DNA from 4 places in the Streptomyces sp. ITFR-16 genome. Region 1 is predicted to be linked to each of the others. Evidence: riboswitches for the same ligand, from Rfam matches in the RefSeq annotation. Region 1 holds a riboswitch; each other region holds the start of a gene.
What was found. A riboswitch is a leader RNA that binds a small molecule or an ion and turns the genes downstream of it on or off. The one in region 1 is predicted to bind cyclic di-AMP.
Positions count from the first base shown of each region.

Region 2: linked by a shared signal. The riboswitch ahead of RLT58_RS13825 (C40 family peptidase) and the one ahead of RLT58_RS16590 (M23 family metallopeptidase) in region 1 are both predicted to bind cyclic di-AMP.
Region 3: linked by a shared signal. The riboswitch ahead of RLT58_RS31805 (LysM peptidoglycan-binding domain-containing protein) and the one ahead of RLT58_RS16590 (M23 family metallopeptidase) in region 1 are both predicted to bind cyclic di-AMP.
Region 4: linked by a shared signal. The riboswitch ahead of RLT58_RS21835 (transglycosylase family protein) and the one ahead of RLT58_RS16590 (M23 family metallopeptidase) in region 1 are both predicted to bind cyclic di-AMP.

Region 1 covers NZ_CP134609.1:3,727,771-3,734,989, forward strand. Annotated here, with positions in the region: gene RLT58_RS16585 (aldo/keto reductase) at 1-153, opposite strand, end outside; gene RLT58_RS16590 (M23 family metallopeptidase) at 312-1,463, opposite strand; cyclic di-AMP (ydaO/yuaA leader) riboswitch at 1,475-1,629, opposite strand; gene RLT58_RS16595 (PP2C family protein-serine/threonine phosphatase) at 1,896-3,017, opposite strand; tRNA gene RLT58_RS16600 (tRNA-Met) at 3,224-3,297, opposite strand; gene RLT58_RS16605 (SHOCT domain-containing protein) at 3,455-3,865, shown strand; tRNA gene RLT58_RS16610 (tRNA-Lys) at 3,942-4,015, opposite strand; gene RLT58_RS16615 (FG-GAP repeat domain-containing protein) at 4,114-6,252, opposite strand; gene RLT58_RS16620 (FG-GAP repeat domain-containing protein) at 6,330-7,219, opposite strand, start outside.
Region 2 covers NZ_CP134609.1:3,138,406-3,145,624, reverse strand. Annotated here, with positions in the region: gene RLT58_RS13835 (C40 family peptidase) at 1-713, opposite strand, end outside; gene RLT58_RS13830 (hypothetical protein) at 1,085-1,438, shown strand; gene RLT58_RS13825 (C40 family peptidase) at 1,489-2,652, opposite strand; cyclic di-AMP (ydaO/yuaA leader) riboswitch at 2,651-2,816, opposite strand; gene pcrA (DNA helicase PcrA) at 3,074-5,512, shown strand; gene RLT58_RS13815 (peptidoglycan DD-metalloendopeptidase family protein) at 5,549-7,072, opposite strand.
Region 3 covers NZ_CP134609.1:7,137,903-7,145,121, forward strand. Annotated here, with positions in the region: gene RLT58_RS31780 (HelD family protein) at 1-1,605, opposite strand, end outside; gene RLT58_RS31785 (heme-binding beta-barrel domain-containing protein) at 1,855-2,403, shown strand; gene RLT58_RS31790 (hypothetical protein) at 2,509-3,546, shown strand; partial or broken gene RLT58_RS31795 (condensation domain-containing protein) at 3,708-5,054, opposite strand; gene RLT58_RS31800 (isochorismatase family protein) at 5,125-5,757, opposite strand; cyclic di-AMP (ydaO/yuaA leader) riboswitch at 6,238-6,420, shown strand; gene RLT58_RS31805 (LysM peptidoglycan-binding domain-containing protein) at 6,426-7,219, shown strand, end outside.
Region 4 covers NZ_CP134609.1:4,916,276-4,923,494, forward strand. Annotated here, with positions in the region: gene RLT58_RS21825 (cytochrome P450 family protein) at 1-1,001, shown strand, start outside; gene RLT58_RS21830 (transglycosylase family protein) at 1,107-2,063, shown strand; cyclic di-AMP (ydaO/yuaA leader) riboswitch at 2,376-2,547, shown strand; gene RLT58_RS21835 (transglycosylase family protein) at 2,552-3,298, shown strand; gene eno (phosphopyruvate hydratase) at 3,620-4,900, shown strand; gene RLT58_RS21845 (FtsB family cell division protein) at 4,999-5,469, shown strand; gene RLT58_RS21850 (DUF501 domain-containing protein) at 5,534-6,073, shown strand; gene RLT58_RS21855 (Ppx/GppA phosphatase family protein) at 6,079-7,020, shown strand.

The sequences.
Region 1 (7,219 bases):
GGCGGTGTCGATGAAGTTCCCGCCGGCCGCAGCGTACGCGTCGAGAACGGCGAACGAGCGGTCCTCGTCCGCGCTCCAGCCGAAGACGTTGCCGCCGAGGGCGAGCGGGAAGACCTGGAGGTCGGACGAGCCGAGCTTGCGAAGTGAAGTCATGGGTGGAACAACCGGTTCCGACCGCTCCGCTTTTCCATGCCGTGTACACCCAATCCGGCGGGAGCGGGCCGGCCGGCGCAGACCGGCAGCCCTGACGTCGGGGGGTGAGCGTCAGGACTGCCGGGGTCGGGGCGGCCGGGAATCCGGCCGGGGGGCGGTCAGACCGTGAGGCCCCGGGCGCGCAGCCAGGCCATCGGGTCGATGCCCGTGCCGTCGGGGGTGTGGACCTCCAGGTGGAGGTGGGGTCCGGTCACGTTGCCGGTCGCGCCGACGCGTCCGATGGTGTCGCCGGTGGTGACCTTCTGGCCGACCGCGACATCGATCGAGGACTGGTGGCAGAACCACAGCTCCGTGCCGTCCTCCAGCTCCAGGACCGTGCGGTAGCCGTACGAGCCCGAGTAGCCGGCCGACTTGATCGTGCCGCTGTGGATGGCCTTGATCGGCGTACCGGTCGGCGCCGCGAAGTCGAGGCCCGTGTGATAGCCGGAGGACCACATCGAACCGGCCTCGCCGAACGTCGAGGTGATCGTGTACGAGGTGGTGGGCAGCGAGTAGCTGGCGGCGAGCTTGGCCAGCCGCAGCGCCTCGGCCTTCTTCTTGGCCTCCTCGGCCGCCTTCTTCTTCTCGGCGGCGACCTTGGCCTCGGCGGCGTCCTGCTGCTTCTTCGCCTCGGCGGCCGCCTTCTCCGCGGCGGCCTTCTCCTCGGCCGCCTTGGCCTCGGCGTCGGCGGCGCCCTGCTGCTGCTCGGCCTGCTGGAGGATGCGGGCGCGGAGCGCCTCACCGGCGTCCGTGGTGCCCTGCTCGGCCTCGGCGGTGGTGATGCCGGCGGTGGTCAGGGGGGCGGAGGCGGTCGCGGTCTCGGGCTTCCCGGCGTCGGACTCGCCCGAGAACAACGCGCTCACGCCCGGGAGGGACTTGGCGTCGGGGAGATTGTCCGCGATGGAATCGGGAAGAGAGATGGAGACCGGCGGCTTGCTCTGCGCGGTGGCCATGCCACCCGCACCGACGGCCGCGATGACACCGACGCCGAGGACGGTGGAGCTGCGGGCCAGACCATTGCGCTGCTTGGCGACGCGGTGCTTGCCGCGCACGGGACGGACGGACTCCTCGGTGGGATTCCATTCCTCCCAGGCCCGGTCGGCCTCGGCCTCGTCGGCGCGGAAGCCGTTGCCGAAGTCGCTGCCCCGATCGGTGCCGTAGTCGCTCCCGTGATCAGGACCGAACGCGGTGCCGGGCCCGGCCGTGAAGTCATGGCTGTACTCGGGCACGAACCGGGAGGGTGATTCGGGGGCAGGCTTGTTGGACGCCACGGGGGCGCACTCCTTTCCTTCCTTCTCGCCTACCGGGTTAGCTGACGGGTTCGGAGCAGGAAGGTCTCCTACGGGTGCCTCCGTCTCATGAGCAAGACAGAGATGCCCGATTCACCCCATGTAGGTGGTTCCCCGGTTCCCTTGCGGAATTCGGCGCTCGCGCACGGTGCCGCCACTGACGGCGGCTGGGACAACCGCGCTGCGTTATCGAACGTTAATAGACAGACGGGTCCGATTCCAAGCTGTTCCCACTGATCGTTCACGTCTTTGGCCTGGACTTTACGGGACACAACCGGGTGGAATCGGGCGAGTTGAACACCCGTCGGACACGACCCTATTTCTGACGTTGCGTCAAATGTTATGCGGAGGGGTGTCCTTCGACTACGGACGGTGGCACCGTCCCACGGCCCGCGCCTTCCCGTGCCCCGCAGGTCATCCGGCACCCTCGCCCAGACCCACGATCTTCACGGTCCTGCGCCGGTCGGGCTGCCCCTTCGCCGGCCGGACGACCGCGAGCAGCGCCATGTCGTCCGTCGACTCGCCCCCGGTGTGCAGCCGTACGTCGTCGGTCAGCGCGGACAGCAGCTCCTCGGGCCCCGGGAAGAGCCGCCCGCGCAGCCGTTCCGCCGGGTCGTAGAAGACACCCTCCGCGTTGCGGGCCTCGGAGAGGCCGTCCGTGTAGAACAGCAGCGTCCCCCCGTCCGGCAGCTGCCACTCGTCCGCGCGGTCCGGCCAGACACCCAGGTCCATGCCGAGCGGCAGCGCGGGCACCGAGGGCGCCAGCACCTCCAGCGCCCCGTCCTTGTGCAGCAGCAGCGGCTCGGGGTGGCCGCGGTTGACGATCCGTACCAGCGGGGCACCCGGCGGGATCTCCGCGAGCACGGCGGTGATGAACCCCTCGACGGCGTCGAGACCGCCCTGCCGGCTCGACTCGCGGGCCAGCGCGCGCTCCAGCCGCTGCGCCACGCCCTCCAGCGACTTCTCCTGCTCGGCCGCCTCCCGGAACGCGCCGATGACGATCGCCACCGCCTCGACCGCGTCCAGCCCCTTGCCCCGTACGTCACCGACCACCAGCCGCACGCCCTGCGGGGTGTCGGTCACCGAGAACAGGTCGCCGCCGACGAACTCGTCCGCCTGCGCCGCCTCGTAGCGCGCCGCCACCTGGAGACCGCCGATCCGCTCGGCCGGGGTGGGCAGCACCGCCCGCATGGCGGTCTCCGCGATGACCCGGGCCGAGGCCAGCTGCTCGTTGCTGCGCCGCACGACCCCGTTGATCACGACGGCGAGCACCGAGACCGTGAGGACGGTGAGCAGTTCACTGGTGAGGACCACGCCCGGCAGGGTGCCGCCGTACAGCACCTTCACGGCGACGGCGAGCAGCGCGGCGATCCCGACCCGGACCGTGCTGCCCAGCGTGAAGAACGGAGCGGCGATCAGCGGGGCGGCCGCGAACATCGGCACGGCCGTGAAGACGGGCGGGGTGAGGAAGTCGAACAGCACACCCACGACGATCATCAGCGCGGGCAGCGCCCGGACGAACCGGCGGGTCCCCACGCCTCCGGGATGTCCCCTCCGCTGCTGCTCCCGCATCCCCACCTGTGGTCTCCTGCCCGGTGCACCCACGGCCGCGGACGGTACCGCGCACCACTCCCAGCCTTCCCGGACCGGAGTCGCGGGGCGACTCCTCGTCGGCCAATGGGGGGTACCCCTCAACGAATCAGGCCCGGCACGCTGTATGCATGCCGGGCCTGATTCTTCAGTAGCGGGGACAGGATTTGAACCTGCGACCTCTGGGTTATGAGCCCAGCGAGCTACCGAGCTGCTCCACCCCGCGTCGGTAAACACAACTCTACGGCATGTTCGGCGCACTCATGACCACGGTCGCGGCGGGCGGGCCGCCACCGACGGGCGAGGGGGTAAATGCGGTGATATGACTGTTTTCGGATTCGGCTTTCGGAATCAGCCATTCGACGCGGCGCCTGGAGTGGACCATGGACGACTACCCCCTGCTCAACCTGTTCTGGACGATGCTCTGGTTCTTCCTGTGGATCATGTGGCTGTTCCTGCTGTTCCGGGTCATCATGGACATCTTCCGCAGCGACGACCTGGGCGGATGGGCCAAGGCCGGCTGGCTGATCCTGGCCCTGGTGCTGCCGTATCTCGGCGTCCTGATCTACGTGATCGCCCGCGGCAAGTCCATGAGCAAGCGCGACGTGAAGGAAGCGAAGGAGCGGGACGCGGCATTCAAGGCGTACGTACGGGACGCCGCCGGCACCGGCGAGGGCGGCGGCTCCTCGAAGAGCAGCCACGTCGAGGACCTGGCGAAACTCGCCGACCTCAAGGACAAGGGCGCGATCTCGGACGAGGAGTACCAGCGGGCGAAGACGAAGCTCCTGGTCTGACGCGAGCCGGGGGCGCACCCGGACACGGACACAGAGCGGCCCCGGACCGGCGCAGTGCCGGCCCGGGGCCGCGAGGTAGGCCGTGTGGGACTCGAACCCACAACCAACGGATTAAAAGTCCGCTGCTCTGACCAATTGAGCTAACGGCCCTCGGCGAATCACCCCCGAGCATAGCCCGCCCCGCCCGCGCAGCCGATCGGGTATCGGCTGCGCGGCCCCGTCACCGGGGAGGGGAGCCGCTCAGGGGATCAGAAGATGCCCTTGTACGTCTGCCAGCCGGTGGCGATCCGGGTGCGGGCGCCGAACGAGCCCTTGCCGTTGCCGTTGTTGCGGAACAGATTGCCCGCCGGGTCGCGCAGGACGATGTCGTTCCTGCCGTCGCCGCTCAGGTCGCCGACGCCCACCATGGCGTTGTAGGTGGAGCCCCAGTCGGAGAACACCTTCACCCGGGGCGCGAAGCGGCCGTTGCCCAGGCCGTCGTAGCGCCACAGGCCGCCGTTGCGGTCGTGGCCGAGCAGGTCGGGGATGCCGTCGCCGGTGATGTCGCCGACGCCGGCGATCTGGGCGTACGTCCGCCAGTCGGTGTTGATCCGGGTCTTCACGGCGAACTTCCCGCCGGGCGCGCCCGCGTAGAAGTACATGTCGCCGGTGGACGTCTGACGGGCCACGAGGTCGGACCGGCCGTCGCCGTTGAGGTCGCCGGGCGAGGTCAGCACGTCGTACTGCTGCCAGCCGCCGCCGATCACGGTGTGCTTGCCGCCCGGCGTGTAGCCCGAGGTGCCGCAGCGGCCGGCGTACTGGCGCAGTTCGCCGCCCGGCATCCGTACGAGCAGCTCGGAGCAGCGATCGCTGCCGGTGTCCGTGAACGGGACGGCCAGCGTGCCGGCCGGCCAGCCGGAGCCGGACTTCTTGCCGCTGAAGGTGCCCGGGTCCTGCCCGAACTGGACGGTCAGGCCGCCCGAGGAGTTGAGGGTGACGAGGTCTCCGGTGCTCAGGCCACCCTGGTCGTGGAAGCCCGCCCTACCGCCTCCCAGGTAGACGGCCCCGCTGGTGGTGTACGTACCTGCCCCGTCCTCGGCCGTCGCCTTCAGGCTCCAGGTGTGCCGGCCGTTCAGCGAGTAACCGCCCGCGTCCGTCCTGCCGTCCCAGGCGACGTCCGCCTCGGTACCGGAGTCGCCCTTGAGGGTGCGCACCGTACGGCCGGTCGGGTCCTTGACGGTGTAGGTCCAGGTGACGGGCTTGCTGAACTGCCAGGTGCTGAGCCAGGCCGACAGACCGTTGACGCCCTTGATGTCGACGGAGTCACCGCCGACGTCGGAGGCGAGCTTCGCCAGGGGCTGCGCGGGCACCCCGCTGGGCACGATGTGGAGCGTCTGCGCGGCATCCACGTACGCGATGTCCCCGCCGAACTTGTCCACTGCCCAGGTCAGCCGCCGCTGGTCGGCGGTCTTCCCGGCGGGCAGATCCGCCACCGCGCGGGGGGCCGCCGCCGTGCCCGTGTGGAAGTCGGTCAGCAGCAGCTTGCCCGCCGTCCGGTCGTGCCGGACGAGATAGCCGTCGCCGACGAGGGCGGGGCCGGACGGCACGGTGAACGACTTCTTCGCCGTCCGGTCGTAGACCCCCGCCGCACCCGTGGTGCCGCAGTTCCAGTAGACCCAGCGGCCGACCGCGCGCACCTCTTTGATCACACAGGGGGCGCCGGTGGCGGCCTTCTCCACGACCTTGGAGGTCTCCAGGCCGGTCGCGGTGAGCGCGCCGGTGGCGGAGGCCGCCGCCCAGAGCGAGGTGCCCCAGACGGAGGCCGCGGTCGGGGTGCGGACGATGGGATCGGCGGTCGACGTGTAGCCCGGGTACACGCCCGCCTGCTGCCGGGCGGGCGAGCCGCCCTCGACCGCGTACGCGCGGCCGGTCAGGTCCACGATCTTCGCGGTGCCGGCGGGGTAGTGGACCCCGGTCCCGCGGTACGAGTTCCCCGGCGCCCGGAACTGCACGCTCTCGGTCCCGGCGTCGTCGCCGTCGACGAACACCACGCCGACGTCCCCGCGGCCCGAGGCGACCAGCCCGACGCAGCCGCCGTTGTCGCAGGGCACGGTCCTGAGGTGTGCACCGTTGGCGTACGTCCCGGCGAAGGCGAGGCTCTCGCGCGCCCCCGCGGTCGTGCCGTCGGCCGACACCCCGCGCTCATAGACCATCTGGTCGCCGGAGGCGCTCCGCTCCACGGTGACCAGCCGGCCCCCCTGGAAGTCGAGGCCGTGGACGCCCGTGGTCGCCACGGCGGCCGGGGCCGGCCCCGCGGCCGTCGCCGGGACGGCGCCCGCAGCGGCGAACAGGGTGGCCCCCGCCACCGCAACCGCCAGCGCGGCACGGCCTCGGACGGACGTGGTCAAAGAAATCCCCTCCCGGGTGACGGATCGAGTCCTGCGGGTGTGCGCGGCCGGTGTCCGTGCCGACCGGGTGCCCGCCGTCACGACAGCTGTCCGTACATCTGCCAGCCGCCGCCGACCTTCGTCCGCGCGGCCAGGGCGCCCTTGCCGTCGCCCCGGTAGCTCCACAGCACCCCGGACGTGTCGCGGGCGAGCAGGTCCGCGCGGCCGTCGCCGTTGAGGTCGCCGGCGCCGACCAGCGCGTCGTACATGGTCCAGCCGTGGCCGACCTGGACGCGCGTGCCGAGCGTGCCCTTGCCGGTGGACGGGTAGCGCCAGACCACGCCCGCGCCGTCGCGGGCCAGCAGGTCGCCCCTGCCGTCGCCGTCCAGGTCGCCCATGCCCGCCAGGAGGTACTTCTGCCAGCCGTAGCCGATCTTCACCCGGGGCTCGAAGAGGCCGTTGCCCTTGCCCCGGTAGAAGTACAGGTCGCCCTCGGGCGTCCGGCCGAGCAGGTCCGCGCGGCCGTCGCCCGTCATGTCGCCCGGCGAGGTCAGGGTGTTGAACATGTTCCAGCCCGTGCCGATCTTCGTGTACGGGGTGGCGGGCGTGAGCGCGGCGCCGCAGGCGGGCCTGTACGTGCGCAGCTCGCCGGCCTTCGTACGGACCAGCACGTCGTTGCAGCGGTCGCCGCTGACGTCCTCGAACGGCACGGCGGCGGTCACGGTGCTGCCGCCCGTCCAGCCGGACCCGGAGACCTTCGTCTCGACCCGGCCGGTCCCCGTCCCCGTACCGGCCCGCCAGTCGGCCACTCCGGCCGGGGTGAAGGCGAGGAGGTCGCCGAAGCCGTCGTTGCCGACGAAGTCCCGCGCCGCGGCGGCGCCTCCGGAGACCTTGACGGTCCCGGACGTGGTCAGAGCGGCGCCCACACCGTCGGCGGGCTCGGCGGTGAGGGTCCAGGTGTAGGCGCCGTTGGCGGCGTACGCGCCGC
Region 2 (7,219 bases), 590 kb from region 1:
GCGGCGGCGCGGGAATTGGGCGCCTCGGCCGCGCCGCGCGGAGCGCTGCGGTCGGCGTGCCCGGCGCCGCGCCCGTCCTCCGACGCGTCGTAGGCGGCGCGCTCGGTGGGGGAGAGACGCTCCAGCAGCTTCCGGGCCTCGGCGAGCCTGGCGCGGACGGTGTCCTTGTGCGCGCGCAGGGCGGCCTGCTGGGACGCGAGCTCCGACAGCCGGCCGGCCGCCTCGGAGCGCAGCTGGGCCACGTCGGTGACCTGGCGCTCCACGGCACGGAGCCTGGTCGCGCGGCGCTCGCCGGCCCGCTCCACGTACGAGGCGCGCTCCAGGTACTGGTCGGGGTCCGAGGAGAGCGCGAGCTGGACGGCGGGGGAGAGTCCGCCGGAGCGGTACTGCGCGGCGGCGTACGCACCGAGCGCGTCGCGCGAGGCGTTGAGCCGGGCGGTCCGGCGGGCGGCCTCGTCGCGCAGGGCGTCCACGGACCTGGTGAGGGCCTTCGCCTTCACCTTCGCGCCGTTGTACTGCTCGGTGGCGACCTCCGCCTCCCGGTACAGCCGGTCCACCTCGGCCTTGACCTGGGCGGGGGTCGGCGCCGGCGCGGCGTGCGCGGATCCCGGCAGCGCGGCGGCGGTCGCGGCCCCGGCGAAGGCGAGGGTCGCTGCGGTGCGGGCAGCAGAGCCGGTGGAGAGGCGCTGCTTGGGTTTCCGATGGGCGGCCACTGGGGCGGGCGTCCTTCCTTCCGACTGCCCGGCGGGGACTACCGGCGGGCCCGTCCGGGATCCGGCGGCGGGCCGCCAACAGGGGGAGCGGTCCGTCGCCGGATCTCCCGGCGGGGTGGCCGCCCACCGCCGTCCGGGTGCGGAGCGGCGGTGGGCGGCCACCTGCACAGGGACGCTAAACCCGGGGCACGGGCAGGAGTCGTCTTGGCGCTTATTGCCCGCTTTTGGCGTTGCGTTGTCGTCGAATGACTGGGAAAAACGCGTCAGATTCAGGCATTTGGTGCATTCTTCGGTCACATGGCCACTACGCCTCCGGCTGCCGGGGAGCCCTGGTAAAGCGCCCGGAAACGCCGTGGCTAGGCTGCGGAACCATGCGCGTACTCATCGACTTCATCGTGGCCCTGCACATCATCGGTATCGCCGCCCTGCTCGGCGGCTTCCTGGGCCAGCTGAAGGCGATGTCGGCCGGCACGGCCCGGTTCGTCCCGGGGATGCTGCACGGGGCGCTGACGATGCTGGTCACCGGGATCGCCCTGGTCGGCCTCGACCAGGCCGACGACCACCCGGTGAACAACATCAAGATCGGCATCAAGCTGGCGATCCTGGTGGTCATCCTCGGGATCGTCTACGTCAAGCGGGACGAGGAGAAGGCCGGGAAGGGCCTCTTCGCGGCCGTCGGCGCACTCACGGCCGCCAACATCTTCATCGCCACGCTCTGGACCTGAGCCGCCCTGAGCCGGGCCGGCCGGAACCCGGGCCGGCCCCCTGCTCCCGGTCAGGCCGGCCGCACGCTCCCGTAGATCGGCATGTAGTAGATCGATTCCTCGCGCACGTTCGCCCCCGGCTTCGGCGCGTGGATCATCATGCCGTCGCCCTTGTAGATACCGACGTGGCTGATGTCGTCGTAGAAGAACACCAGGTCCCCCGGCTGAAGGTCCTCCGTGGCGATCCGCGTGCCCACCTCGACCTGGTCCCAGGTGGTCCGAGGGATGTCGACGCCCGCGGCCTTCCAGGCAGCCTGGGTGAGCCCCGAGCAGTCGTACGAGGCCGGGCCGGTCGCCCCCCAGACGTACGGCTTGCCGAGCTGCGCGCGGGCGAACGCGAGGACCTTCTCGGCCTTCGTCGAGGCGCTGCTGCCCGCACCGGACCCGGAACCCGTGCCGGTACCCGTACCCGTCCCGGAGCCGCTGTCGCCACCGGCCTCCTTGGCCTTGCGGGCGGCCTCCGCCTTCGCGGCGGCCTGCTTCTTCGCCAGCTCGGCGGCCTTGCGCTCGGCCTCGGCCTCCTTCTTGCGCTCCAGCTCGGCCAGCCGCGCCTTCTCCTCGGCGGTCAGCCTGGACAGCAGCGAGCGGGCGGAGGCCAGCTTCTTCTGGACGTTCTGCTTGCTGGTGCGCAGCGTGGCCTGCGACTCGGTGAGCGTCTCCAGGCTCGTCACCGCCTCGGCCCGCTGCCTGGACGCCTCCGCCTGCTGGGTACGGAAGTCCGAGACGGCCTGCTGCTGGCGCTCGGCCATCCGGTTCATCAGATGGGTCTGGTCGAAGAACGACTGCGGGTCGTTGGCCAGGAAGAAGGTGGCGGTCGGCGCGAGGGCGCCGTCGCGGTACTGGGCGGCCGCATAGGTGCCGAGCGTCCTGCGGGCCTCGTTCAGCTTCTCGGTGCGCTTGGCGACGTTGTCCAGCAGCGTGTCCACCCGGGAGCGCTGCTTGTCCGTCGCCTCCTTGGCCTGGTTGTACTGCTGGGTCGCGGTGCCCGCCTGCCGGTAGAGGTCGTCGACCTTCTTCTGGACGTCCTCGATGCTGGGCTTCGGGGCCGGGGCGGCCAGCGCGCTCTGCGAGGACAGCAGGGTCACCGACGCCAGCGCGGCCGTCGTGAGCCCGACGGCAGGGGTGGTGGTGCGCACCCGGGTGCGCGGCTTGCGATGCGACGCCAAGGCCGGCATCTCCTTCCGTGGACCGCCTACCGGGTTAGCTGTCGGGTTCGGGCGGAACGGAAGGCTGCCCTACGGTCCGGGTGGGGGATTCGGACCGATTCACCCCGGTGATGCGTGTGGGTCCCCGGTTCCGGACTCCCCTGGGGGAGGCGCGGATTCGGCGTGGACGCCCGCTCGGCGTGGTTCGCCTCGGTGGTACGGGCCGCCCGGACGAGCACGCTAGCCAACTCATGGTGCCGCTGTGAAGGTTGATGTGCGATATGCCCGATACATTTTCGTGACCTAGCCGGATCGGGGTGCTCCGGGGCAGGTGGAGCCCGCCTCCGGCCACTTCGCGCGGTGCCGTGCTTGCTCTGCGTGCCCGCCCGGAGGTGCGCGCTTCGTCACTCCGGCCCTGAGTGTCAGTCCGCACGCCTAGACTCGGACAGCGATGAGCAGCCTCTTTGACGACAGTTTCCTGGCCGGCCTCCAGCACACGGAGGAAGGGCCCCCGCCGCCCCCCGAGGACTCCGCACCCGAAGCGGTGCCGGAGGACCTCTTCGCGGGCGTGTTCGACGGGCCCCCGCCGCCCCGCGACGCGTACTACCGCGACGGGGCGCACCGCCCGGTCATCGACGCCGCCGCGCTGCTCGACGGGCTGAACACCGAGCAGCGCGCCGCCGTCGTGCACGCGGGCTCCCCGCTGCTCATCGTGGCCGGGGCCGGCTCGGGCAAGACTCGGGTGCTGACCCACCGCATCGCCCATCTGCTGGCCGAGCGCGGGGTGCACCCCGGCCAGATCCTGGCGATCACCTTCACCAACAAGGCCGCCGGCGAGATGAAGGAGCGCGTCGAACAGCTCGTCGGCCCGCGCGCCAACGCCATGTGGGTCATGACGTTCCACAGCGCGTGCGTACGGATCCTGCGCCGCGAGTCGAAGAAGCTCGGCTTCACCTCGTCGTTCTCGATCTACGACGCGGCCGACTCCAAGCGGCTGATGGCCCTGGTCTGCCGCGATCTCGACCTCGACCCGAAGCGCTACCCGCCGAAGTCGTTCACCGCCAAGGTCTCCAACCTCAAGAACGAGCTCATCGACGAGGAGACCTTCGCCGGGCAGGCCGCCGACGGCTTCGAGAAGACCCTCGCCCAGGCCTACGCGATGTACCAGGCCCGGCTGCGCGAGGCCAACGCGCTGGACTTCGACGACATCATCATGACGACGGTGCACCTGCTCCAGGCGTTCCCCGACGTCGCCGAGCACTACCGCCGCCGCTTCCGGCACGTCCTGGTCGACGAGTACCAGGACACCAACCACGCCCAGTACACGCTGGTACGGGAGCTGGTCGGCCCGGCCGGTCCCGAGGACGCACCCGCCGAGCTGTGCGTGGTGGGTGACGCGGACCAGTCGATCTACGCCTTCCGGGGCGCGACCATCCGCAACATCCTCCAGTTCGAGGAGGACTACCCGAACGCGACGACGATCCTGCTGGAGCAGAACTACCGCTCCACCCAGACGATCCTGTCCGCCGCCAACGCGGTCATCGAGCGCAACGAGAGCCGCCGCCCCAAGAACCTCTGGACCAACGCCGGCACCGGCGCCCGCATCACCGGCTATGTCGCCGACACCGAGCACGACGAGGCGCAGTTCGTCGCCGACGAGATCGACCGCCTCACCGACGCCGGCGACGCCAAGGCCGGCGACGTCGCGATCTTCTACCGGACGAACGCGCAGTCCCGTGTCTTCGAGGAGATCTTCATCCGCGTCGGCCTGCCCTACAAGGTCGTCGGCGGGGTGCGCTTCTACGAGCGCAAGGAGGTCCGGGACGTCCTGGCCTACCTCCGCGTCCTGGCCAACCCCGAGGACACCGTCCCGCTCCGCCGCATCCTGAACGTGCCCAAGCGCGGCATCGGCGACCGCGCGGAGGCGATGATCGACGCCCTGTCCCTGCGCGAGAAGATCACCTTCCCGCAGGCGCTGCGCCGCGTCGACGAGGCGTACGGCATGGCCGCCCGCTCCGCCAACGCCGTCAAGCGGTTCAACACACTGATGGAGGAGCTGCGCACGATCGTCGAGTCCGGCGCGGGCCCGGCCGTGGTGCTGGAAGCGGTCCTGGAGCGTACGGGCTATCTCGCCGAGCTCCAGGCGTCCACCGACCCGCAGGACGAGACCCGCATCGAGAACCTTCAGGAACTCGCTGCCGTCGCCCTCGAGTTCGAGCAGGAGCGTGGCGAGGAGGAGGGCGCGGGCACCCTCGCGGAGTTCCTGGAGAAGGTCGCGCTCGTCGCCGACTCCGACCAGATCCCCGACGAGGACACCGACGGCTCCGGCGTCATCACGCTGATGACCCTGCACACCGCGAAGGGCCTCGAATTCCCGGTCGTCTTCCTGACCGGCATGGAGGACGGCGTCTTCCCGCACATGCGGGCGCTGGGCCAGGTCAAGGAGCTGGAGGAGGAGCGGCGCCTCGCGTACGTCGGCATCACGCGCGCCCGTGAGCGGCTCTATCTGACCCGGGCGGCCATGCGCAGCGCCTGGGGCCAGCCCTCGTACAACCCGCCGTCGCGGTTCCTGGAGGAGATCCCGGACCAGCACCTGGACTGGAAGCGCAAGGGCCCGATGGCGGCCCCGGCGGGGCCCACGTCGGGCATCACCTCGTCGCTCTCCACGTCCCGTTCGCGTTCCGGCCCCTCGGGCTTCGCCACCCGGCGGACCTCGGACAAGCCGACGATCACGCTGGTGGTCGGCGACCGGGTCACCCACGACCAGTTCGGTCTGGGCACGGTGGTGGCGGTCGAGGGCATCGGCGACCAGGCGAAGGCCACGGTCGACTTCGGGGACGAGCGGCCGAAGAAGCTGCTCCTGCGGTACGCGCCGGTCCAGAAGCTGTAAGTGCGGCCGGCCCGGCGGGGGCGCTGTGCGCCCTCGTCAGGTCGGGTCGACGCCGTGGCTGCGGAGCCACGGCAGCGGGTCGATCGCCGCGCCGCCGCCGGGCCGCACCTCGAAGTGCATGTGCGGGCCCGTCGAGTTCCCGGAGTTGCCGGAGTACGCGATGACGTCACCGGCCTTGACCGGACCGGAGCGGATCCGGGTGCTGCTGAGGTGGCAGTACCAGGTCTCGGTGCCGTCGGCCATGGTGACGATGGCCATGTTCCCGTAGGCGGTGTTGTACTGCGTGCGCACGGTGCCGTCGGTCGCGGCCATCACCGGGGTGCCGTACTGGACGGGGAAGTCGATGCCCGTGTGCACGGACATCCAGTTGACGCCCGCCTGGCCGAAGTAGGCGCTGAGGCCGTGCTGCTTGACCGGCATGACGTACTTGGGGCGCAGGGCCTCCTTGCGGGCGGCCTCCTCGATGCGCTTCTTCTTCTCGGCGGCCTGCCGCTCCTTCAGGTCGATGCGCTCCTGGGTGCGGCTGGCGCGGTCGGCGAAGTTCTCCGCGTCGGCGCTGAGGTTGGCGAGCTGGGTGTCCAGCTTGTTGTTCGCGGCGACCGGCTTGACCGTGCCGGGGTCCGCGGCGGCCATGCTCGTGGTGTCGTCCTTCTTCTCCTCGCCCCCGCCCATGCCGCTCACGGAGGCGGCGGCGATGCCGGCCACGCTCATCACGCAGGCGGAGGGAACGGCGACGGTGAGGAGTGCGGAGCGCTTCGCGGGGGAACGCCTGCGGCTGCGGCTGCCACCGGACCGGGTCACGGGACGGGCGACGGGATGCGGGGCGGGGTGTGGGTCGACCGGTTCCGGCGCGGGATCCTCGCCGTCCGTCTCCGGGAGCGCGGACTCGGCGGTCCGGTAGGGCTCATAGGGGTCGTACTGGTTGTACTGGCCGTACGAGTCGTGCGCCTCCGGCGCCGCGTGCTCGTGCGGCTCGGTTGTCTCGTAGTGCCCGAGCGTCTGCTGTGCCGCGTGTTCGGCTTCGTTCGGATCCGGCACGGTTTGCACTGTTTGCTGTTCGTACCCGGGCGTGGCGCCGGTGTTCCACGCGGTGGCGTCGTACGCGCCGGTGTCGTAGGCCGCCGTATCGGTGCCCGCCCACTGTCCGTTCGGGTACCAGGCGGTGGTGTCCCACTGCCCCGAGGACTCCGGTGCGCCGCCCTGGGCGGGGACGGCCGGGCCGTAGCCGTCGGCCGTCAGCCAGGTCGCGGAGGTGTCGTACGGGGCTGCCGCGTCGTACTCGGGGTGCTGCTGGGGCTGCTCGGCGTAGGTCTGGTAACCGGCGGTGTGGTCGTATCCGACCGTCCCGTGCGTGCCCGTGTCCCACTGCGTGGTGTCGTAAGCGCCGGTGTACGTGGCCTGCCCGGTGGCGTACGAGGTGCCGTAGCCGTAGTCCGCCGAGGTGTCGTACGAACCGTCGTAGCTGCCGGGGAGCGAACCGAAGAGCGGGTCGCTGTCGAAGGCGGTCGTCGAGTGGCCGTCGTATCCGGCATACCCGGCGTGGGGGTGCTGGTCGTTCACCAACTTCTCTCTCGCCTCGGCAGCAGGACCAGTTCCGGGGGCGGTGGGGGACCCCGGGGGCTAAGCAGTGGCCGCGACTGTACCCGGCGGTATGCGACGCCGACAATCTTCGACGGCCTCCACGCGCTCAGGAAACGGGCAATCGGC
Region 3 (7,219 bases), 3.4 Mb from region 1:
CAGCTCCTGCGCCTCGTCCACGACGATGTGCCCGAACGCCCAGGTCCGGTCGGCGGCGGCGCGCTCGGCCGCGCTGCGGTGATCGGCCTCCTCCTGCCGCTCCGCCATCCGCTCGGCGTCGATGATGTCGTGGGCGGCCAGGACCTCGGACTCCTCGTCCTCGAACTCGTACGACTCGGAGCCCCGCGAGAGTTCGAGGACGCCCTGCGCGTACGCGATCCGCTCCTGGCGCTCGGCCTCTGCGGCCGCCCGCGCGGCGCTGTCGTCGTCGCCCAGCAGCTCCGCCGCCTCGTCGAGCAGCGGTACGTCGGCCGGGGTCCATGTCCCCTCGCCGGGCGCGCGCCGGATGGCCTCGGCGTCCGCGTCGGGTACGTAGACGGGCTCGGCCAGGTAGTCGGCGAGGAAGCCCTCCGGGGTGAGCGGCGGCCACAGCTCGTCGATGGCGGCGTGCACCTCCTTGCTGAGGGCGACGGCCTTGCCGAGCTGGGCGATGTCGTCGGGGCCGAGGAAGTTGGGGCCGCCGTACGGGTCGGCGCCGATGCGCTCGGTGAGCTGCTCGGTGAGCGCGTCGATGACACGGAAGGCGAAGTGCGGCCGGGCGAGGTTGTGGGGGAGCCGGGTGTCGCGGGCGGCCTGCCGGGCCTCGTAGGCGATCTCCCAGTCCAGGACGAGGTCGCCGTCGTCGTGCCGCAGGACCATGGGCGCCCCGGGCTCGGGCAGCTGCTGCCGGTCGCGCACGGCGAGGGCCAGCGCCTCGGCCATCGGCTCCGCGCCCTTCACCGCCGCCGCGCGGGGGGTGTCGGTGCCCCGGGCGTGGACCCCGGGGAAGAGCTCGGCCTGGGTGGCGAGCAGGACCCCGGTCTCCCCGAGCGCGGGCAGCACCTCGCCGATGTAGCTGAGGAAGGCGGGGTTGGGACCCACGATCAGGACGGCGCGCTTGGCCAGCAGCTCGCGGTGCTCGTACAGCAGGAAGGCCGCACGGTGCAGGGCCACCGCCGTCTTTCCGGTGCCGGGGCCGCCCTCGACGACGAGGACGCCGCGGTGCGGGGCGCGGATGATGCGGTCCTGCTCCGCCTGGATGGTCCGCACGATGTCGCCCATGCGTCCGGTACGGGCGGAGTTCACGGCGGCCAGGAGCACGGTGTCGCCGCTCGGGTCCTCGAAGCCGGTGCGCTCCCGGTCGCCGACGTCGAGGATCTCGTCGTGGAGCTCGGTGACGGTGCGCCCCTCGGTGGTGATGTGGCGGCGTCGGCGCAGGCCCATGGGGGTGTGGCCGGTGGCGAGGTAGAAGGGGCGGGCGACCGGGGCGCGCCAGTCGATCAGCAGAGGTGTGCGGGCGGTGTCGTCCGCACGGATTCCGATCCGGCCGATGTGGTGCGCGGCGCCGTCGGAGAGATCGATGCGCCCGAAACACAGCGATCCGTCGACCGCGTTCAGGGCGGCCAGCAGACCCGAGCGCTCGGACACCAGCACATCGCGCTCCAGGCGCGCCTGCAGCCCGGTCCCGACCGGCGTCAGGGCGTCCTCGACCCGCTGGGCGGCCACTCCGCGCAGCACGTCGACCCGGTCGTAGAGCCGGTCGATGAATTCCTGCTCCTTCTGCAATTCGGCGCTTTCCCGAGTTGACAACATTGCTCCCTGACGGATAAGGTGTTTCTTAGTGGCCCCCATTGAGGGGCCTTTTCTGTGGGCACACAGAAACACTCAATATACCTGCGAAAATCCCCGGTCCGCAATTGCGGACCGGGGATTTTCCGTGTCCGGCGGGAAGCCGTGACCGGCCTGCCGCCGATGCGGCGGGACAGGCCCTAGGGTGCGAGGTGGCACCGCCCTCGACCCAGGAGCACCCCCACCATGCCCGAGTCCGTCCGGAAGCACCCGTACCCCGACGCCCTGCGCGCGGACGAGGCACCGGCGCCGCACGCGCTGCTCGCCCCGCTGACCGGCCTCCTCGGCACCTGGACCGGCCGGGGGAGCGGCGGATACCCGACGCTCGCCGAGGATTTCGCCTATGCGCAGGAGGTCACCTTCAGCCACGACGGACGCCCCTTCCTGCACTACGAGGCGCGTGCCTGGCTGCTCGACGCGGACGGCGCCCCGCTGAGGCCGGCGGCGCGGGAGAGCGGCTGGTGGCGGATGCAGCCGGAGGGGCGGGTGGAGGCGCTGATCACCCAGCCGACCGGCATCGCCGAGATCCTGGTCGGCGAGGCGGGCGAGAACGCGGTCGATCTAACCACCCATCAGATCGCCCTCACCCCCACCGCCAAGAAGGTCGAGGCCAGCCGGCGCCGCTACACGGTGACGGACGACGGCACGCTCGACTTCGTCCACGACCTCGCGGCGGTCGGTGAGCGGCTGCAGCACCATCTCTCGGCGCGGCTCAGGCGCGAGGGCGGGGACTGACACACGCGCGGCAGGTCTGGCGGCCTCCCACGAAAAGCAGTTGGCCCGCCGGGAGCCGGACCGGAACAATCCGTGTGTCCGGACGGTGGGGGAGGCCGCTTGGCTGTGTTCGTGTGCGAGCGGTGCGGTTCCGCGCTCACCGCACCGGTGTCGGAGGTGGGGCTGCCGCTGCACGCCCGCCATGCGTACGGTCACGCGATGATGCCGCCGCTCATGGAATCGGGGACGTACGCCGTCGACCCGGAACCTTCGGGGCTGCCCTGGCGGCGCTGGGACGTGATCGCGGCGGAAGACGCGGAAGCCCGGGGCGTGTTCGCACCGCTGCACGGGCTCTCCTTCGGGCCTCCCGGAGCGGTCGTCGTCGCGCCGGGGGACACCCGGGGCACGGTTCTGATCCCCGGGCGGTGCGCCGGGTACTGCATGGGCCTGGACGGCAGGGACGGTCCCAACCTGGCCCGCGCGCACTGCGGTCGGGAGGTGGCGACGCGGATCGACGACTGCTCGTACTGGCAGACGGTGTGGTTCGAGCCGCAGGCGGTGCGCGTTCTCGCCGTCCCCGGACCGGAGTTCGCGGCGGACGACTGGGAGACGCTGGTCCGTGAGCGGGCGGCGACGCCGCCGATCGAGGACGCGGGCCGGTGGAGTCCGCTGTGGGAGGCGGAGGCCGGTGCGGCACTGGCCCACCTGGTGGCGGCCTCGGAGGGCGCCCGGGTGGAGGTCGCGGAGGATCTCGTCGCTGCGCCCCTGGGCCGTGCGGCCGACGCGCTGCTCCCCCAGGGGCCGGGGCGGAGGGTGCTCGGCCTGCGCGGCCCCGGGCTGCCCGCGCCCGCTCGCGTCCCCGACATCGCGCTGGTGCCCAGGCATCCGCGTACCGGGGAGGTGCGGCAGCCGCCGGAGACCGCCGACGTCGTGCCGATCGCCGCCGGGGTGTGGCTGCATCTGGCCTTCCCCCGTGAGCGGTTGCCCGTTCCCGCGACGGGCGGACTGCCCCGGGGGGTTCTGCGGGACGATCCCTTGCCACCGCATCCGTGGGGAGCGCTCCGGCCCGACCTGCACCTGTTCCTCCACACGCCGGCGCGGTTGCCCGCCGTCCGCCGGCCGTGGCTGCGCGAGCTCTACGACCGCGTCCGCGCGGCCGGGTAGGCGGACCCGTTCCGGACGTTCCCCGCAGCCGGGCAGCAGGGCGGGCCCGTCGGCCGGTCCGGCCGGCAGCCGGTGCACCTCGTCCCGGGTGCAGGGCCGTACCGGAGGCGGCCGGGCGGCTGCGGCCGTGACGGTCCCGGCGTCCGTCAGGCGAGCGGCCGGGTGTGCGGGCCGCCCCCGGTGAGCCGCTCCAGCAGGTGCACGAAGCGTTCCTGGTGGGCGGCGAGCGCGGCCTCGTCGTACAGCGCCGGATGGCCGTCGTGGTCGACGCGCAGCCCGAGGCCGTCGGCGCGGTCGTGGACGGTGACGGTCAGATCGTCGACCGGCCCCGCCGACAGATTGCGGGCCCGGGCCGGCGCTCCGGCGAAGTCCACGGCGTAGTCGAACGGCAGGGCGTGGACGCGCGGCCCGGCGAGACCCCGGGCCGCCCCGGACAGCCGCAGGTCGCGGTGGATGTCCTCGCAGCGGTAGCGCTGGTGGCTGCGGGTCCTGCGGACGCCGAGGACCACCTGCCGCACCAGCCCGGGGAAGGTCGTGCCCGGCGCGACGGTCAGCCGCAGCGGCAGTACGTTCGTCACCATGCCCGGCACCCGAAGGGCGGCCGGCCCCACCCGGCCCGGCATCGGCAGCCCGATCACCACCTCCGGGCGGTCCGCGGCCCGCGACAGGTACAGGGCCTGGGCGGCGATCGTCACCTCCGGCCAGGTGGCACGGAGCAGGGTGGCGAGATCCCGCACCCGTGCGGTGGTCCGGGGGCCCAGATGTGTGGTGCGCCGCAGGAACGTACCCGAGGGCGGCGCGGCCCGGCCTGCGAGCCCCGGAGCCTCCGGCCGGTCGGCGAAGGCCGCCGACCAGTGGGCGCGGTCCGCGTCGAAGGCGCCCGAAGCCCGGTATCCGGCGTCCTGCGCGACGAGCTCGGTCAGGGTGCCGAAGGGGCGCCGGCCGGGGTCGCCGCCCCGGGCGAACGCCGTGTGGACCTCGGCCGTGCGCCGCACGAGGAGGCAGCAGCCGTAGGCGTCCATGGCCAGGTGGTGGACGCGCAGGTACCAGAGCCAGCGCTCCTCCCCGACCCGGAACAGCGCGTGCCGGAACAGCGGACCCGCCGCCGGATCGCACGGCGCGTCCAGGTCGGCCCGCATCCACGTCTCCGCCCGCAGGTCCGCGTCGGGCGCGCCCCGCAGGTCGTGCACGGTGAGCGCCGGGTCGGCCGAGGGGGCGATGCGCTGGACGGGGCCCTCGGGGGAGTCCTCGATCCGCACGCGCAGCGCGTCGGTCTCGGCCGTCACCCGGCGCAGCGCGGCCGCGAAGACCGCCGGATCCAGCGGTCCGGAGATCTCCAGGCACTCCGCGAGGTGCTGAGCGGGGCCGCGCGGACCGGCGTGCCGCGCATGCCACGCGCCCGCCTGCGCCGCCGTCAACGGCAGCACGGTGTCCGTCCTGCGCGGCCCGGACGGCTCGGGCGGCCCGTCCGGCGTGGTGCCGGTGTCCCCGGTGAGCAGGACGGTCATGAGACCTCCCGCAGCGGCGGCCGGGCCCCGGCATCGTCGCGGATCTGCTCCGGCGTGCGGGCCATGGGACTCAGATCTCCGCGAGGACGGTGTCGGTGGTGGTTACGACCGCGCAGCGGCCGGCGGCCCAGCGCAGCGCCATGTCGTGGTCCTCGCGTGAGAAGTCGGCGACGGCGTCGGCCACGACGAACGCCTGAATGTCCCGCATCCACGCGTCGGCGGCGCTCATGAGCACCCCGATGTGCGCGTACACGCCGGTGATCACCAGCTGGTCCCGGCCCGACTCCCGTACCAGTGACTCCAGTTCGGTACGGACGAAGGCGCTGTACTTCCACTTGGTGAGCACCGTGTCACCGGCGGCGGGTGCCACGGACTCCGGCATGGCCAGCGCCTCGGGGTCGTCCGCCGCGCCGGGACCCCAGAAGTCGAGCTGGAGGCCGCGCTCCTCGGCCGTCTGGCCGCCGCGCTGGGCCGAGTAGATCACCGGGATGCCGGTGCGCCGGCACTCCCCGACGAGGCGGGCGGTGTTGTCGAGCATCCCGGTCAGCGGCTGCTCGCCGGCGGCGAAGGCCCCGAGGAAGTGATTCTGGAGGTCGTGGACGAGCAGGACGGCACGCGCCGGATCGACGGTCCACGCGACCCGGTTCGCGGGGAGTTCGTCCGCGCCGGGAAGGGGATAGGGGGCGATGGCGGGCAGTGCCATGGGAGAGCCTTTCAATGCCGTGGGGAGCCGGGGCGACTGACGCCGATTCAGGGCAGGGGAGCGCCCGGAAGCGCCATGATCGGCTCGGGCTACTTAGGTTAGGCTAACCATATGACGGCGATGCGGCCGGGTGGGGCGGAACGGGGCCCGGACCCGCGAGTCGCGCCGCACGAAGTGGCGGATTGTCCGTATTGGGTAATTATCGGCATTAAGGGGCTATTGCTCTCCCCGGCCCCTTATTTCCATGCCAAAAGCTGCTAAGGGCCGCCAAATCGCCCCTTTCGGGCGCAGTGGCCAGCGTCACGTTTCCCCGTGAAGACGCGACGCCGAGGGCTTCGGTTCCCTGTCGTGCCAAGAAAGTTGACTTCGCCCTGTGCGGTCGGTCACGTGAATTTCCCTTTATTCGATCTTGCAATCAATTGTGATCACGAATTCCGGGCTTGTTTCGGCCGACGTTTCTCGCTTACGGTCGCCGTCAATCCGGATGGAACGCCGAATCCTGCCGCCGTCCGGTAACCCGACCACTCACGTACGGCAGGAGCGGGGGACCCAGGTTTGCCGCCGGTCCGGTATCCGGAGCGGCTAGGGGTGAAGTCGCCATGTGCGGCCGGACATCTCCAGTCCGAACCCGACAGCTCACCTCGCAGGCGGCGGAGAGGAAAAGCGCCATGCCCATCAAGGGTAAGCACCGCCGTGCCAAGTCCACGCCCCTGACCCGCGGTTTCATTGCCGTGAGCACGGGCGGAGTCGTTCTCGCACTCCCCATGATCGCCGCCGGATCGGCTTCCGCCGCCCCGGCGCAGTCCGTCGTCGCCGAAAAGGCCGCGGCCCCGACTTCCGTGGCCGGCAAGGAAATTGCCGTACGGAAGGCGACGCCCACCACCTATTCCGTGGTCTCCGGCGATTCGCTTTACAAGATCGCCAAGGGGCATTCCCTCACCGGCGGCTGGGAGCGGCTCTACAAGGACAACCGGAACGTCGTCGGCGGCAATCCCGACCTCATTCACCCGGGCCTGAAGCTGACCATCGGCGCCAAGTCCACCGCCGCCGCTCCGAAGTCCGCGCCGAAGGCCCCGTCCAAGGCCGAGAACAACTCCGGCGCCTCCGCGCAGTCGGCCGACCGGACCGAGAGCGCCCCCCGCGCCGACCGTTCCGAGCGCACCACGGCCACCCCTGTCGCCGAGGAGACCGCCGCCACCACGCCGGCGCAGACCGCGACGTCGTACACGAACGACCTCGACGGCTGGATCAAGGAGTCGCTGGCGGTCATGGCCGAGCACGGCATCCCCGGCAGCTACGACGGCATCTACCGCAACATCATCCGCGAGTCCTCGGGCAACCCCCAGGTCGTCAACAACTGGGACTCGAACGCCGCCGCGGGCACCCCCTCGAAGGGTCTCCTCCAGGTCATCCAGCCCACGTTCGACGCCTACCACGTGCCCGGTACGTCCATGGACATCCT
Region 4 (7,219 bases), 1.2 Mb from region 1:
TGCTGAACATCGACCCGCCCGACCACACCCGGCTGCGCCGGCTGGTGTCCAAGGCGTTCACGCCCCGGCGCATCGCGGAGTTCGCGCCCCGCGTGCAGGAGCTGACGGACCGGCTCATCGACGGCTTCGTGGCGAAGGGGGAGGCCGACCTCATCCATGAGTTCGCCTTCCCGCTGCCCATCTACGCCATCTGCGACCTGCTCGGCGTCCCGGCGGAGGACCAGGACGACTTCCGGGACTGGGCCGGCATGATGATCCGCCACGGCGGCGGCCCGCGCGGCGGGGTGGCCCGCTCGGTGAAGAAGATGCGCGGCTATCTGCTCGAACTGATCCACCGCAAGCGGGAGAACCCCGGCGACGACCTGATCTCGGGGCTGATCCGGGCGAGCGACCACGGCGAGCACCTGACCGAGAACGAAGCCGCGGCGATGGCCTTCATCCTGCTTTTCGCCGGGTTCGAGACCACGGTCAACCTCATCGGCAACGGCGTGCACACCCTGCTGCGCCATCCGGCGGAGCGGGAGCGGCTGCAGCGTTCGCTGGCGGCGGGGGAGACGGAGCTGCTGGCCACCGGGGTCGAGGAACTGCTGCGGTTCGACGGGCCGGTGGAGCTGGCCACCTGGCGGTACGCCACCGAGGAGCTGGCCATCGGCGGACAGCGGGTGGCGGCGGGCGATCCGGTGCTGGTGGTGCTGGCGGCGGCCGACCGGGACCCGGAACGCTTCGGCGGACCGGACACCCTCGACCTGTCACGCAGTGACAACCAGCACCTGGGCTACGGACACGGCATCCATTACTGCCTGGGAGCACCGCTGGCCCGGCTGGAGGGGCAGTCCGCGCTCGCGATGCTCCTGAAGCGCCTCCCGGACCTGCGACTTGCGGGGGATCCTGCCGATTTGCGCTGGCGCGGCGGGCTCATCATGCGTGGACTGCGCACCCTTCCGGTCGAGTTCACCCCCGGCGCGCGGTCCGACGAAGGTGACACTCTGTCAACTCTGTGACTTTCACGTGATCTCTGCTGCATCGACTTGTGACACACGTTCGAGTCCCGCTAGGTTCACCGTTCGACTCACCAGTCACTCGTCAGTCACACGGAAGGCATTCCCATGGGCTCCGCGAACGGCAGACACCGCCGCCCTCGGCAGGCACCCGCCATCATCGTCGCCGCAGGCGTGACCGGCTCGGCCATCGCCATCCCGCTGCTCGGCGCGGCAGGCGCGCACGCGGCGGACGCGTCGACCTGGGACCGGGTGGCCGAGTGCGAGAGCGGCGGCATGTGGAGTGCCGATCTCGGCAACGGCTACTACGGCGGACTGCAGTTCTCGCAGGAGGTCTGGAAGGCGTACGGCGGCGAGTCGTACGCCGAGCGCGCGGACCTCGCCAGCCGCTCGCAGCAGATCGCCGTGGCCGAGAAGGTCCTGGACGACCAGGGGCCGAAGGCGTGGCCCAGCTGCGCGGTCGTCTCCGGGCTCGCGGTGGACGGGACGCTGCCGGGTGTCGACCCGGGCAGCACGCCCTCCGCCGACCCCTCCTCGGACGCCTCCGACACCTCCGGGAGCGAGGACGGGTCCCTGGGCGCCGATCCCTCCGACGACGCGTCGGAGTCGGAGAAGACGGACACGCCGTCGCCCGAGGCCACGGACAAGGGTGACGCGAAGGGCAAGGGCAAGAGCGACGGGAAGACGCCGGACGCCTCGGCCTCCCCGTCCGCCACGCCCTCCACCGGCCCCTCCGGCTCGGCGGACCCGTCGGACGGGGCGCAGGAGAAGGGCGGCAGGCACCGGGGCGCTCCGGCGCCCGAGGAGACCCGGGGCGGCGGCAGCGGCCGGGACTCGGGGCGGCACGCCTCGCGCGGTGACGGCGGCGCCCGCGACACGGGTGCCCAGGCCGAGGACGGCACGTACACGGTGCGGCCGGGCGACAACCTCTGGGCGATTGCGGACGCACAGGACCTGCCCGGCGGCTGGCCGGCGCTCTACGAGGCCAACAAGGCGGAGGTCGGCTCCGACCCGGACCTCATCCTGCCTGGCCAGAGCCTCGACCTCGGCCTGAAGGCTGAATGAGCATCATCTGATCATCGGCTCGGAAGCAGTCGAAAGCGCCCCGAAAACTGGGGTAGTTCAGAGGCCTATGTCCCACTTTGGAAGGAGTGAGACATGGGTCTCTTTGCGTGAACTGGCGTGTCTTGTCCGGGAGGTCCCCCCGCATCCGTTCCGACCTGCGCAAACAGGCGTTCATAGGATGCAAGGAAGGGCTGTTTATCCGGTATGTCCTTCTTTGAATGTGGGGGTTGCGTGTGTTTACGGTCGGAACCGCTCGCACCGCGGGCCCCGTCGACCGTCACGCCGAATCCTGCCGTCGGTCGAAGGGAACAGACGCGTAAAGCGCCGTAGGCAGGAGCGGGGGACCCAGGTAGGCGCCGGGCCCGGTCGTCGTGAGACGCACCAGGACCGGCTAGGGGTGAAGTCGCACGCAAGGACGTGCGACCGGGCAACTCACTTGGCCCGAACCCGACAGCTCACCTCGTAGGCGTCGGTGAGGAGAAGTCTCGATGCTGCTCAACAGCAAGGGCAACAAGCACCGCCGCCCGTCCAAGGCCGTCCGTATCGCCACGCTCGCCGGTGTCACCGGTGCCGCCATCGCCGTCCCGCTCATGGGCGCGACCGGCGCCTCCGCCGCCTCGGTGTCCACGTGGGACGCCGTCGCCCAGTGCGAGTCCGGTGGCAACTGGTCCATCAACACCGGCAACGGCTACTACGGCGGCCTGCAGTTCTCGCAGTCCAGCTGGGCCGCCGCCGGCGGCACCCAGTACGCGGCCCGCGCCGACCTGGCCACCAAGGCCCAGCAGATCGCCACCGCCGAGAAGCTCCTCGACATGCAGGGCCCGGGCGCCTGGTCCTGCGCCGGCGCCGGCAACCTGAGCAACGACGGTGTCGACCCGGGCGTCGACACCGGCTCCGGTGCCGCCAAGACCGAGACCGCTCCGAAGCAGGAGTCCGCGCCGGCCCAGCAGGCCGCGCCGAAGAAGGCCGAGCGCACCGAGGCGCCCGCCACCAACCGCTCGGACCGCTCGGCCGCCCCGAAGAAGGCCGAGAAGAAGACCGTCACCACCCCCACCGGCGACAAGGTCGCCAAGGGTGACGGCGAGTACAAGGTCGTCGCGGGCGACTCGCTCAGCAAGATCGCCGCGGACCACAAGGTCAAGGGCGGCTGGGCGAAGCTCTTCAAGCTCAACAAGGACATCGTCGAGGACGCCGACCTGATCTACCCGGGCCAGCAGCTCCACCTGACGAAGTAGTGGCGACCTCTCCTCGCTGATCACCACGGCCGCCCCGGCCCGGTGCGCACCTTCCCCCCGTGCGCTCCGGGCCGGGGTCTGCCGGTTCCGGCGCCGCCTGCGCGGCCGGCGGGCGGTCACCGGGAGGCTTGATCGTTCAACTGTTGTCGTTACTGGTCAGTAAATTTCTGGCCGTCTGTCCCGCTATGCCTGCCCTTGGGTCCTTTTTCGTCCCAGGGGACGGGCGCCCGGCCGACGGAGCGGGCCGGGCCGGTTAGGCTCTTGTCGCAAGGCCAAAGTGACCCTGCACAACCAGCGTCATATCCCAGAAGGAGATGCCTCGTGCCGTCCATCGACGTCGTCGTAGCCCGGGAAATCCTCGACTCCCGGGGCAACCCCACGGTCGAGGTCGAGGTTGGCCTCGACGACGGCAGCACGGGTCGTGCTGCTGTCCCGTCCGGAGCCTCCACCGGTGCGTTCGAGGCCATTGAGCTTCGCGACGGTGACCCCAACCGCTACCAGGGCAAGGGCGTCGAGAAGGCCGTCCTCGCCGTGATCGAGCAGATCGGCCCGGAGCTCGTCGGGTACGACGCGACCGAGCAGCGCCTCATCGACCAGGCGATGTTCGACCTGGACGCCACGGAGAACAAGGGCTCGCTCGGCGCCAACGCCATCCTCGGCGTCTCGCTCGCCGTGGCGCACGCCGCCTCCGAGGCCTCCGACCTGCCGCTGTTCCGCTACCTCGGTGGCCCGAACGCGCACCTGCTGCCCGTCCCGATGATGAACATCCTCAACGGTGGGTCGCACGCCGACTCCAACGTGGACATCCAGGAGTTCATGATCGCCCCCATCGGCGCGGAGTCCTTTTCCGAGGCCCTGCGCTGGGGCGCCGAGGTCTACCACACGCTCAAGAAGGTCCTGAAGACCAAGGGCCTGTCCACCGGTCTCGGTGACGAGGGCGGCTTCGCGCCGAACCTCGAGTCCAACCGCGCCGCCCTCGACCTCATCCTCGAGGCCATCAAGGAGGCCGGTTACGCCCCGGGCAAGGACATCGCGCTCGCGCTCGACGTCGCCGCCTCGGAGTTCTACAAGGACGGCAAGTACGAGTTCGAGGGCAAGTCCCGCTCGGCCGCCGAGATGACCGAGTACTACGAGGAGCTCGTCTCCGCGTACCCGCTGGTCTCCATCGAGGACCCGCTGTACGAGGACGACTGGGCCGGCTGGAAGGTCATCACCGACAAGCTCGGTGCCAAGGTGCAGATCGTCGGCGACGACCTCTTCGTCACCAACCCGGAGCGCCTGGCCCGCGGCATCGAGGAGGGCTCCGCCAACGCCCTGCTCGTCAAGGTCAACCAGATCGGTTCGCTGACCGAGACCCTGGACGCCGTCGAGCTGGCCCAGCGCAACGGCTTCAAGTGCATGATGTCCCACCGCTCCGGCGAGACCGAGGACGTCACCATCGCCGACCTCGCGGTCGCCGTGAACTGCGGCCAGATCAAGACCGGCGCCCCGGCCCGCTCGGACCGTGTCGCCAAGTACAACCAGCTGCTGCGCATCGAGGAGATCCTCGACGACGCCGCGGTCTACGCGGGCCGTTCCGCCTTCCCGCGCTTCAAGGGCTGACAAGCCCGGCGGGGGCAACTGCCCCGGCCTCCGTCCGTCCCCGCACTCGGTCCCGTACCGTGTGCGGGGACGGACGTGCGTAATGGGGAGGCGGAGACATGGCCGCGAAGGACCGGGACCGGTTCTCCACCGCGACCCGGCTGAGGCTGCTCGGCGAGCAGACCGCCGCCCGCGTCTACCGGTCCCAGAACCGCCGGCAGGCCCGCCGCTCCCGGCTCACCGGCCGGGCCGCCTTCCTGGCCCTGGTCGTCTGCTCCCTGGTCGTCGCCCTCGCCTACCCGATGCGTCAGTACGTCTCGCAGCGCGACGAGATCGCCGACCAGCAGCGGCTGGCGCAGGAGGCCGAGGCGCGCACCGAGGAGCTGCGGGACGAGAAGGCCCGCCTCCAGGACGACGCGTACGTCAAGCGGCTGGCCCGCGAACACCTGCACTACCTTCTTCCCGGGGAGACCGGCTACACCGTGGTCGACCCCGACGCGGCCAGGGAGCGCGACGGGAAGCCGGGCGAGACCGACCGCCCGTGGCACTCCAACCTGTGGGACGGCGTCGACAGCGCCGACCGCGGCTGAGCCGCATTCCCCGTACATCTCTGCAGAACCGCAGTTCGAGCAGTCCGACCAGACCTAGGCAGGCATGGAAACGCCCCCTCCCCAGACCGAGTCCACCGCGCCCACGGACGCGGACATCGCCGCGTTCCAGCAGCAGCTGGGGCGCCCGCCGCGCGGTCTGCGCGCCATCGCGCACCGCTGCCCGTGCGGCAACCCGGACGTGGTCGAGACACAGCCCCGGCTGGAGGACGGTACGCCGTTCCCGACGACGTACTACCTGACGTGCCCGCGCGCGGCGTCCGCGATCGGCACGCTGGAGGCGAACGGGGTCATGAAGGAGATGACGGCCCGTCTGGAGACCGACCCGGAGCTGGCCGCCGCGTACCGGGCCGCGCACGAGGACTACCTCGCGCGGCGCGACGCCATCGAGGTGCTGGAGGGCTTCCCGAGCGCGGGGGGCATGCCGGACCGGGTCAAGTGCCTGCACGTGCTCGTGGGGCACTCGCTGGCGGCGGGACCGGGCGTGAACCCGCTGGGGGACGAGGCGATCGCGATGCTGCCGGAGTGGTGGCGCAAGGGGCCGTGCGTGTCGCCGTGCGACGGGCCGGGCGGGGACGAGGGCTGAGGGCCATGACGCGGGTAGCTGCCATCGACTGCGGTACCAACTCCATCCGTCTGCTCGTCGCGGACGCCGATCCCCGCACGGGCGAGTTCACCGAGCTCGACCGGCGGATGGAGATCGTCCGGCTGGGGCAGGGGGTCGACCGGACCGGGCGGCTCGCCCCCGAGGCGCTGGAGCGCACGTTCGCCGCCTGCCGGCAGTACGCGGCGGTGATCGAGGAGCACGGCGCCGAGAAGGTCCGCTTCGTCGCCACCTCGGCCTCCCGGGACGCGGAGAACCGGGACGACTTCGTGCGCGGGGTGCTGGACATCCTGGGCGTCGAGCCCGAGGTGATCAGCGGCGACCAGGAGGCCGCGATCTCGTTCGACGGCGCCACCAAGGAGCTCGCCGGGCGCGACGACCTCGCGAAGCCGTACCTGGTCGTGGACATCGGCGGCGGCTCCACCGAGTTCGTCGTCGGCGACGACCGGGTGCGGGCCGCCCGGTCCGTGGACATCGGGTGCGTCCGGCTGACCGAGCGCCATCTCGTACGGGACGGCGAGGTCACCGACCCGCCCGCGCCCGAGCAGGCCGACGCGATCCGGGCGGACGTCGCCGCCGCCCTGGACCTGGCCGGGCAGACCGTCCCGCTCGCCTCGGCGGCCACCCTCGTCGGCCTCGCCGGGACGGTCACCACGGTGGCCGCCATCGCGCTGGGTCTGGAGGAGTACGACTCCGAGGCGATCCACCACTCCCGGGTCTCCCTGGAGCAGGTCCGGGAGATCACCGCGCGGCTCCTCGCCTCCACCCACGCCGAGCGCGCCGCGATCGGTGCCATGCACCCGGGACGGGTCGATGTGATCGCCTCGGGCGCCCTGATCCTGCTGGCCGTCATGGAGCGCGCGGGCGTCCGCGAGGTCGTCGTGAGCGAACACGACATTCTCGACGGAATCGGCTGGTCCATCGCCTGACGGCGGGCCTTCGGGACGCGGGCGGGAGTGCTGCTCATACGCACTCCCGCCTGCACCTTTGAGAGGCCCGGGGCCACTCGGGGGGTCCCTCGGGAGACACGTCGCGACGAAGTTCGTGAACTTCTTCACAAGGAATTGGGCCCTTGGGGCGGGACTTCTGCTCCGGATGGACCCCGGCGAGGGTGTGCGGGGTCACTCC